Regions from separate parts of the Oceanobacillus sp. GQ8 genome, predicted to be linked through region 3. Evidence: riboswitches for the same ligand, from Rfam matches in the RefSeq annotation. Region 3 holds a riboswitch; each other region holds the start of a gene.

Region 1 (2,200 bases), on a different contig from region 3:
GGAACCATATCCGTCTTTCAAATACTTTTTAGCTAGCTGGTGAGAGGGATGGTTTTGTAAACCTGGGTAGTTAACCCACTCAACAGCAGGGTGATCGGCTAGGTATGCAGCAATTTCTTGAGCGTTTTTAGTGTGTTTTTCTATTCGTAAATGCAATGTCTCCAGTCCCTGTAACAACTGAAAGGCACTTTGTGGGCTTAAACAAGCTCCAATATCACGTAAAAGCTCTACGCGTAATTTTGTCGCAAAGGCGGCTGCCCCGACATCAATAAAACGTAACCCGTTATAGCTTTCCTGAGGCTCAGTAAAACCTTTAAATCTCGCATTGTTCCAATTAAAACGGCCACCGTCAACTACTACGCCCCCAATTGTTGTTCCATGTCCACCGATCCATTTTGTAGCTGAATGGACAACGACATCCGCTCCCCAAGTAAGTGGCTTGGTTAAGTACGGTGCAAAAGTGTTATCAATAATGAGCGGGATGCCATGCTGGTGAGCGATGGCTGATACAGCCTCTACATTAAAGATATTTAGACTAGGGTTTGTAATGATTTCCCCAAAAATAGCTTTTGTCTTGTCTGTTATAGCATTTTTGATTTCTTCAAGATCGGTCCCATCTACAAATTTTACAGTTATTCCATAGCGCGGCAACGTGTGAGCAAATAAGTTGTAGGTACCACCATACAAATTGCTGTCTGCAACAATTTCATCTCCAGATCCGGCAATGTTTAATATTGCAAAGGATATTGCGGCCATACCTGATGACGTAGCTACAGCTGCAACTCCATCTTCCAGTTGGGCAATTCGTTGTTCAAATACGTCAACCGTTGGGTTCCCTATCCGTGAATAAATGTTACCCGCCTCTGATAAACCAAATAGGTTTTGTGCATGCTCCGTATTATTGAACACATAAGAAGTTGTTTGATAAATGGGTACAGCCCTTGCCCCGGTAGATGGATCAGGCACCTGTCCTCCGTGAAGTAACGTTGTTTCATCCTGTTGGTAAGTAAATGATGACATGTAAATTCCTCCTTTAAGATTATGGACTGCCAGTCAACAGTTTTTCGATGTAAGACTGCAGTTTGCAGTGTAACCGGTCTGGGGGAGGAGGGGGGAATATAAAAAGCCCTCTTCCTAAGAAGAGGGCGTATCATTCACGTTCCTCCTCTTATCTTCCAGATCCAAGATGATCTGTAGGATTTAGCACCATCGGAAGCAAACAAGGTTTGCTTTCAGGTTGCCGGGTTTCGCAGGGCCTATTCCCTCCACCACTCTTGATAAGAGATTTAATTTTTAAATTATTCACATTATAAAACCAACTATACGCAATTGTCAACCGTTTATTGAAAATAATTGTATAGTAAAAAACAAGAGGCAGGAACCTCTTGTTAAGTGACATGCGCTCTAATCTCTCGTCCTTTTATGAAAAGGGAAATAAGTTGATAGCATATAGTTGATTAGGGCTATCCAGATAAGAGAAAATGCGATTAAATGAGCAGTAGTGAAGGTTTCATTATATACAAACACACCGAGAATCAGCATAATGGTCGGGGCTATGTATTGGAGGAACCCAATCATCGCTAGCGGAATTCTTCTTGCTCCACCTGCAAACAATAGTAGCGGAACCGCTGTAACTATTCCTGCGCCAATGAGTAGCAAGGTGGATGTCGTGAAGAAAGTATTAGCCTGAAAAATGTTTTCCGGGATAATCAGTAAATATAGGATAGCTATTGGTGTAATAAACATTGTTTCAATTGTTAAACTAGCAAAAGCTCCTACATTTAATCTCTTTTTAAATAATCCATATAGCCCAAAGCTCATTGCGAGCAATAAGGATACCCAAGGGAAAACCCCGTAGCTGACTGTTAAAAATAAAACACCCGCACCTGCAAGAATAAAGGAAACTAGCTGTCTTTTTGTCAGGGTTTCTTTTAAAACGAGAATACCGAGTAATATACTAATTAATGGATTAATATAATAGCCAAGGCTTGCTTGAAGAACATGGTCGCTATTCACAGCCCAAATGAAGGTCAGCCAGTTGAGTGTAATCATAATGGATGCAAAAATCACAGCAATTAATTGCTTTTTGTTGGCCAGGATGGCTTTGCATTCCTTGAGTACGGTTGGCCACTTTCCTAGCAAAGCAATGAGTACTAGCATGAAGAAGAACGACCATACGATTCTGTGTGCGAGAATTTCA
Region 2 (2,200 bases), 570 kb from region 3:
AGAAGATCTGTCGCTTGAAACTATTTCTGAATATGCCGGGGTTTCCGATTATCACTTTCGGAAAATATTTTTTTACCTATCCGGAATGACACTAAATGAGTATATAAAAAACAGAAGGCTTTCCGAAGCAAATAAGGATTTGTTACGAGGAGAAAAAGTAACAGATGTTGCTTTCAAATATGGATATCAGTCAGTGGACGGCTTTACGAGAGCATTTAAAAAGTGGAATGGTTTTCTACCCTCAGAAGTAATGAAAAGAGGAGTAAGCAAAACGTTTCCGAAGTTCACATTTGTCATAACAGTACAAGGAGGAACTACAATGGAATTTAGAATAGAAGATAAGCCAACATTTAATTTAGTTGGTGTAAGTAAACGTGTGCCGATGCAATTTGAAGGGGTTAATAACGCGATTGTGGAGCTTGCGAAGAGCATTACGGACGAACAAAAAGAGGAGATGCATTCCCTGCAAAATTTAGAACCCTATGAAATCGTGAATGCTTCCTATGATGCGGACGCTCAATTTTTAAAAGAGGAAGGCGATTTAACGCACTTGATCGGTGTATTAACAACGGAAGATAACGTCAGTGATCAATTAGATAAAGTAACTGTTGATGCCTGTACGTGGGCGATTTTCCCTAATGAAGGACCGTTCCCATCAACACTGCAAGAGACCATGGCAAAGACCTATTCAGAATGGCTCCCCTCTTCCGATTATGAAGTGATCCCTGCTCCTAGCTTTTCGTTTACTAAAATGGATGAACAGAAAGCGGATTACGCGTATAGTGAAGTATGGATCCCTGTGAGGAAAAGATAAACGCGAGGACTAATAATGAATAAAGAGCAACGCTGACAAATGGGCGTTGCTCTTTTTTTAAAAAACCAAGACCTCCTAAATACTACAAAGCGAAACATCATCTCTCTATTTATTAATTATCAAAAAAATCGCTTGACGGTTATTTCATTTTCCTGTATCTTTAATCTACAAATTACATATTGCGATTTTTCTTATCCAGAGAGGTGGAGGGACTGGCCCTACGATACCTCGGCAGCAGCTCTTTAAGAGTAATGTGCCAATTCCAGAAGCGTAACGCTTGAAGATAAGAAGAGTATTTTAACGTTGACGTTTTAAAGTCTCTTCTTTGCTATAGAAGAGGCTTTTTTGTTTGCATTAATAAAGTACAGCAGGCCAACAAGAAAGGAGTGCGTTTTCTATGTATACGATGGATTTGACCGATAAAGTGGCTATTGTCACTGGCGGTGCCAATGGAATTGGTAAAGCGATTGTGGATGCATTTTTAGATTGCGGTGCAAAGGTTGCTGTTGTGGATATGGCTGAAACCCACGATGAAACAACAGCTAATACGTTTCATGTGCAGGCCGATGTCTCCAATCCACAGCACGTAACCAAGGTGGTTGAATCGGTTATTGCCCATTTCGGCAGAGTTGACATTTTAGTCAATAATGCGGGAATTTCCACTATGGACTATTTTGTAGATATAAAAGAGCAAGATTGGGATAAAACAATCGATGTGAATGCAAAAGGAGTGTACCTTTGCATGCAAGCTGTTGCGAAACAACTACAAAGTCAAGGCCACGGTGGAAAAATTATTAACATCGCCTCACAAGCTGGAAAAAACGGCTATCAATTAATGGGTAGCTATGTTGCTTCAAAACACGCGGTACTAGGGATGACAAAAGTGGCTGCACTAGAACTAGCCAAAGACAATATTAATGTCAATGCCGTTTGCCCAGGTATTGTAGAAACAACGATGAAACAATCAGAAAGAGTGATTGGTGGAAACTTACGCGGTCTTCAGGCTGAAGATATTAAACAAGAAGATGATTCACAAGTTCCATTAGGAAGAACTGCTGTACCAGCTGACATCGCGAATGTCGTTGTTTTTCTTGCGTCAACGTACTCAGACTACATGACTGGCCAAGGAATTAATGTTACGGGTGGGATGACAATGAACTAATCTTTTGTTACATGCTTACCCACTAAAAACCAAATCGAAGGAGGATATTTTGATGGCTAATGCGAAAAAAGGAAATGCATTTGCACTACTTCCGTTGCTTATCTTTGTATTACTATTTATTGGCACTGGCGTTATTTCTGGAGACTTCTCCAATATGCCATTAAACGTTGCGATTATTATTGCATCGGCTTTTGCTCTTGCCATGAACAGAAAAGAAAAATTAT
Region 3 (2,200 bases):
CAGATGAAGTAACGATTGTTTGTACGAATGGAACACTTGGAGTGGAACGTCTAGATGAATTACTTGAGACTTATGAGCTTGACTATAAAGACGTGTATATTTTGGTGGATGAAGACTATTCAGGCATAAAGTTACGTAAGCAGTTGGCGAGAGAACTCCCACATGCTGAACATATATATGTCAGCAGTGAATATCGTGAGGTCGCGACAACACCTGAACAAGCGCTTGCTACAGCGCTGGTAAGTAAACGGATAGCGGTTAACCCTCTATTTTTATTATGAGGCAGATTGGTTAGGTGATTTTTTGCAAGAAATAACAACGAAAAAACTTAATGATGGCGATTATTTGCTTTATATCTATACTCCTTTTTGTGGTACCTGTGCACTTGCAAGAACCATGCTGGAAAAAATTGAACAAGTGCACAAGGAAACCATTTTCTATGAGATGAATGCATCCCTTTATCCAGAGTTTATGATCGAGAACCAGGTGGAAAGCGTACCTTGTCTTTTCATTATGAAAGATCATCAGATAAAGGAAAAGGTTTATGCCTTTCAATCCATCCCTAATATTTATAGTTACTTGATGGAGTATAAACCAGAACTTTTTGTAAAAAATTAATCTTAAATTATTTATTGACACAGTAAAAGTAGCATGATAGTATAATTCTTATCGAATTTAAGTGGATAAAAAAATAGACTCTTATCTTGAGCGGTGGAGGGACTGGCCCTGTGAAACCGCGGCAACCTTCAACTATTTTAATAGTTGAAAGGTGCCAATTCCTGCAAAGTGAAAACTTTGACAGATGAGAGAACGTGAAGACGACTAACTACGTCATTCTGTTCTTTCAGAATGGCGTTTTTTGTGCTATTTGGGCATACTATTGCCGAGGTTTACTAAGGAGGATTAACGTGATATCAATAGAAGGTTTGAGTAAGGTATTTACTTCAAACAAAAGCAGCGTGACTGCAGTACAAAATTTAGATTTAAACATAAATGATGGCGATATATTTGGTGTGATTGGCTACAGTGGTGCTGGGAAAAGTACATTTGTCCGTTTGCTCAATAGACTTGAAGAGCCCACGGGCGGTAGCATTAAGATTAACAATGAAGATATTACCGCGATGACTGCTCGCCAGCTACGCATTGCAAGACAGGATATTGGCATGATATTTCAGCATTTTAACCTGCTTTGGTCGAGAACAGTGGAGGATAATATTGCGTTTCCGTTGGAGATTTCTGGAGTAGCTAAATTGGACAGGCAAAAGCGTGTTCAAGAGCTCATCGATCTTGTTGGGCTATCAGGAAAAGAGAAGGCATACCCTTCCCAATTAAGTGGTGGACAGAAGCAACGTGTTGGGATAGCGAGGGCTCTAGCCAATAATCCGAAAGTATTGCTTTGTGATGAGGCAACATCTGCACTAGATCCGGAAACAACGAATTCTATTTTGGACCTATTGGTAGATATAAATAAGCAGTTTGGTTTAACGATTATATTAATAACCCATGAAATGCATGTAATTCGTAAAATATGTAATCATGTTGCCGTCATGGAGAGTGGAAAAGTAGTGGAACAGGGCGAAGTAATGGATGTCTTTCTCCATCCTCGTCAGCATGTAACCAAGAAGTTTGTGGAACAGGTAATGGGCAACGGTGAGGAAGATGAAAATATTCATGGCATTACAGAGGTATACACAGAAGGGAAAATTATCCGGCTTCATTTCATTGGTGAAACAACCAATCAGGCGCTTATTAGCCAGCTTGCTAAGAAGTATGAAGTGGAGATCAATATTCTGCAAGGAAAAATTACACAGACACAAGCTGGGGCATATGGAACTCTAATCGTACAAATTGCAGGGAATGAAATGGATGAAGCGGTTCGGTATATTAAAGAAAAATCCTCTGTGGAAATGGAGGTGATTAAGGATGTTAAATGATTTATTCCAGAGCATTAAAGTAGAAGATTTAATTGAAGCAACAAAAGAAACCTTCTATATGACGATCATAGCGTTAATAGGTACTTTTATTCTTGGAATTTTACTTGGTTTACTTCTCTATCTGACTTCTAAAGATGGGATTTGGAAAAATAAAAGCTTCCATTTTGTTGTATCAGCAGTGGTGAACGTTTTTCGTGCCATTCCTTTTATCATTTTAATTTTCTTGTTATTCCCGTTCACTAATTTCCTAATTGGGACAATACGTG
Region 4 (2,200 bases), on a different contig from region 3:
GAATAGAAAGACAAGCAAAATAATAAATGGTACAGAACGAACTAAATTCACAATGATACCAATTATTCCTTTTGCAATCCGGCTTTCCCAGAATAGTCCTTTGTCTGTTACATACAGCAATATACCGATAGGGAGCCCAAGAATCAAGGCGACGAGTAAGCCTATACCCACCATCAACAAGGTTTCAAAGAAAGCCGTGTTCAACTCAGGAAGGATCTCTATTATTCTATCGAGCATGCTGGATCACCTCCACTTGCTTTAACCGCTCTTCTAAATAATGCTTAGCAGAAGCCACCTCGTCCGTTTCTCCTAACAGTTCCATAATGAAAATGCCTAAAGGCGTCTCTTTTATGTACTCCACCTTGCCGTGAAGGATATTGCCACTGACCTGAAACTTTTGCAGCATATCTGACACTACGGCGTCACTCGCTAAGTTACCGCGAAACTGTAATTGGAGAATGGTACCTTTGCAGGCTTCAAGCAACTTTGCTGGTAAATCAAAGTTCAAAATGGTATCAATGAACTGCTTTGTCAGTTCCTCCTGTGGGTTTGCAAAAATGTTATAAGATGGTCCTTGCTCAATAATTCTTCCATCCTGCATAACAGCACATGTATCACAAATCTCCTTCACTACTTCCATTTCATGGGTTATTAAAACGATGGTGATCCCAAGCTCTTGGTTAATTTTCTTTAATAACTGCAAAATGGATTTTGTTGTGCTCGGATCCAATGCTGAGGTTGCTTCATCGCATAGTAAGACCTTAGGATTGTTTGCAAGGGCTCGCGCAATACTAACACGCTGCTTCTGTCCACCACTTAGTTGTGCAGGGTAATGATTTATTTTATCTGTTAAGCCAACTAATTCAAGCAGCTCCTCTACCCGCTTCTTCCTTTGTGATGGAGCTACTCCAGCCGCCTTTAAGGCAAATGCGATATTATCGAATACGGTTTTAGCTGAGGCTAGATAGAAGCCTTGAAAGATCATGCCGATTGACTGTCGTGCTTCTCGTAACTTCTTTGGGGAAAGCTCTAATAAATTAACACCGTCCACTATTATTTTTCCTGAAGTTGGCCGTTCTAGTATATTCATACAGCGAATTAGGCTACTTTTTCCTGCACCACTATATCCTACAATGCCGTATATTTCTCCCTTAGGTACTTCCAGTGAAACATTATCCACACCAACGACTTGGCCGGACTTTGTTTCATAGACCTTACTTACCTTTTCTACCTTAATCATAACGTTCACTCCAATTCCGCCTGTAAATCCAATCCATCAAAAAACCCCCTTTCATCATGAAAGAGGGTGTCGATTACAAGTATCTCACACTTATCTTTCAGAATGAATCATTCTGAAGGAAGTAGCACCACTCCAAATGGAAGGTTGCTGTGACATCTACGGGCCTTTCCCTCCGTCACTCTAGATAAGAAATATTCATATTGTTAGCATAATGATTATCATAGTCTCTGAATTCCGCTTTGTCAATAGCTAGTTTTAAATATTCCTAGCTTCCCAATTCGAGCTGCGGCTTCAGCAAGTCGATCTTCATCAGCTAGCAATCCAGCTCGCACAAAGCCCTCTCCCGCTTCACCAAAGCCGTTACCTGGTGCTACGACAACATGTGCTTTTTCCAAAAGGAGGTCAGCAAATTCCTCTGATGTATATCCTTCTGGGACAGGAAGCCATGCAAAGAATGTACCGCGTGGCGCTTGAACGTTCCACCCAATTTCCTGCAATTTTTCTACAAACACATTGCGTCTACTCTCATATGTAGCTACTAATTCATCTACAGCCGTTTGATCACCAAGTAAAGCCTTTTCTGCTGCTTGTTGCACAGCGCCAAACAAGCTAACGTATAAGTGATCCTGAATTAGATTAAGGCTTTTTATCACGGAAGTATTTCCAACAGCAAAACCAACACGCCAACCAGCCATATTATACGTTTTAGACAAGGTATACATTTCTACCCCAATATCCTTTGCTCCAGCTGATTGCATAAAACTTTGCGGTTTCTTTCCATCAAAGCCAATAGCCCCATATGCAAAGTCATGTACTACACAGATTTCATTCTGTTTTGCTAATTCAATTGTTTCATCAAAAAATTCCTTGTTTGCAACACCGGCAGTCGGATTGTTTGGATAGTTTAAAAATAGTAACTTTGCTGCTTCAAGGTCAGCTTGATTTAGTTGTTGATAATTT

The links. Region 3 has a riboswitch for S-adenosylmethionine ahead of AC6CHS_RS11990 (methionine ABC transporter ATP-binding protein). Riboswitches for the same ligand answer to the same signal wherever they lie in the genome.
Region 1: linked by a shared signal. The riboswitch ahead of AC6CHS_RS07480 (PLP-dependent aspartate aminotransferase family protein) and the one ahead of AC6CHS_RS11990 (methionine ABC transporter ATP-binding protein) in region 3 are both predicted to bind S-adenosylmethionine.
Region 2: linked by a shared signal. The riboswitch ahead of AC6CHS_RS09295 (SDR family NAD(P)-dependent oxidoreductase) and the one ahead of AC6CHS_RS11990 (methionine ABC transporter ATP-binding protein) in region 3 are both predicted to bind S-adenosylmethionine.
Region 4: linked by a shared signal. The riboswitch ahead of AC6CHS_RS12620 (methionine ABC transporter ATP-binding protein) and the one ahead of AC6CHS_RS11990 (methionine ABC transporter ATP-binding protein) in region 3 are both predicted to bind S-adenosylmethionine.

The regions. Positions count from the first base shown of each region.
Region 1 covers NZ_JCAXEV010000002.1:511,880-514,079, forward strand. The annotation lists gene AC6CHS_RS07480 (PLP-dependent aspartate aminotransferase family protein) at 1-1,020, opposite strand, end outside; SAM riboswitch class I at 1,166-1,284, opposite strand; gene rarD (EamA family transporter RarD) at 1,405-2,200, opposite strand, start outside.
Region 2 covers NZ_JCAXEV010000003.1:63,327-65,526, reverse strand. The annotation lists gene AC6CHS_RS09300 (AraC family transcriptional regulator) at 1-814, shown strand, start outside; SAM riboswitch class I at 1,003-1,104, shown strand; gene AC6CHS_RS09295 (SDR family NAD(P)-dependent oxidoreductase) at 1,212-1,976, shown strand; gene AC6CHS_RS09290 (Na+/H+ antiporter NhaC family protein) at 2,029-2,200, shown strand, end outside.
Region 3 covers NZ_JCAXEV010000003.1:635,925-638,124, forward strand. The annotation lists gene AC6CHS_RS11980 (toprim domain-containing protein) at 1-281, shown strand, start outside; gene AC6CHS_RS11985 (thioredoxin family protein) at 304-618, shown strand; SAM riboswitch class I at 697-809, shown strand; gene AC6CHS_RS11990 (methionine ABC transporter ATP-binding protein) at 909-1,934, shown strand; gene AC6CHS_RS11995 (methionine ABC transporter permease) at 1,924-2,200, shown strand, end outside.
Region 4 covers NZ_JCAXEV010000004.1:45,760-47,959, forward strand. The annotation lists gene AC6CHS_RS12615 (methionine ABC transporter permease) at 1-237, opposite strand, end outside; gene AC6CHS_RS12620 (methionine ABC transporter ATP-binding protein) at 227-1,240, opposite strand; SAM riboswitch class I at 1,328-1,431, opposite strand; gene AC6CHS_RS12625 (pyridoxal phosphate-dependent aminotransferase) at 1,483-2,200, opposite strand, start outside.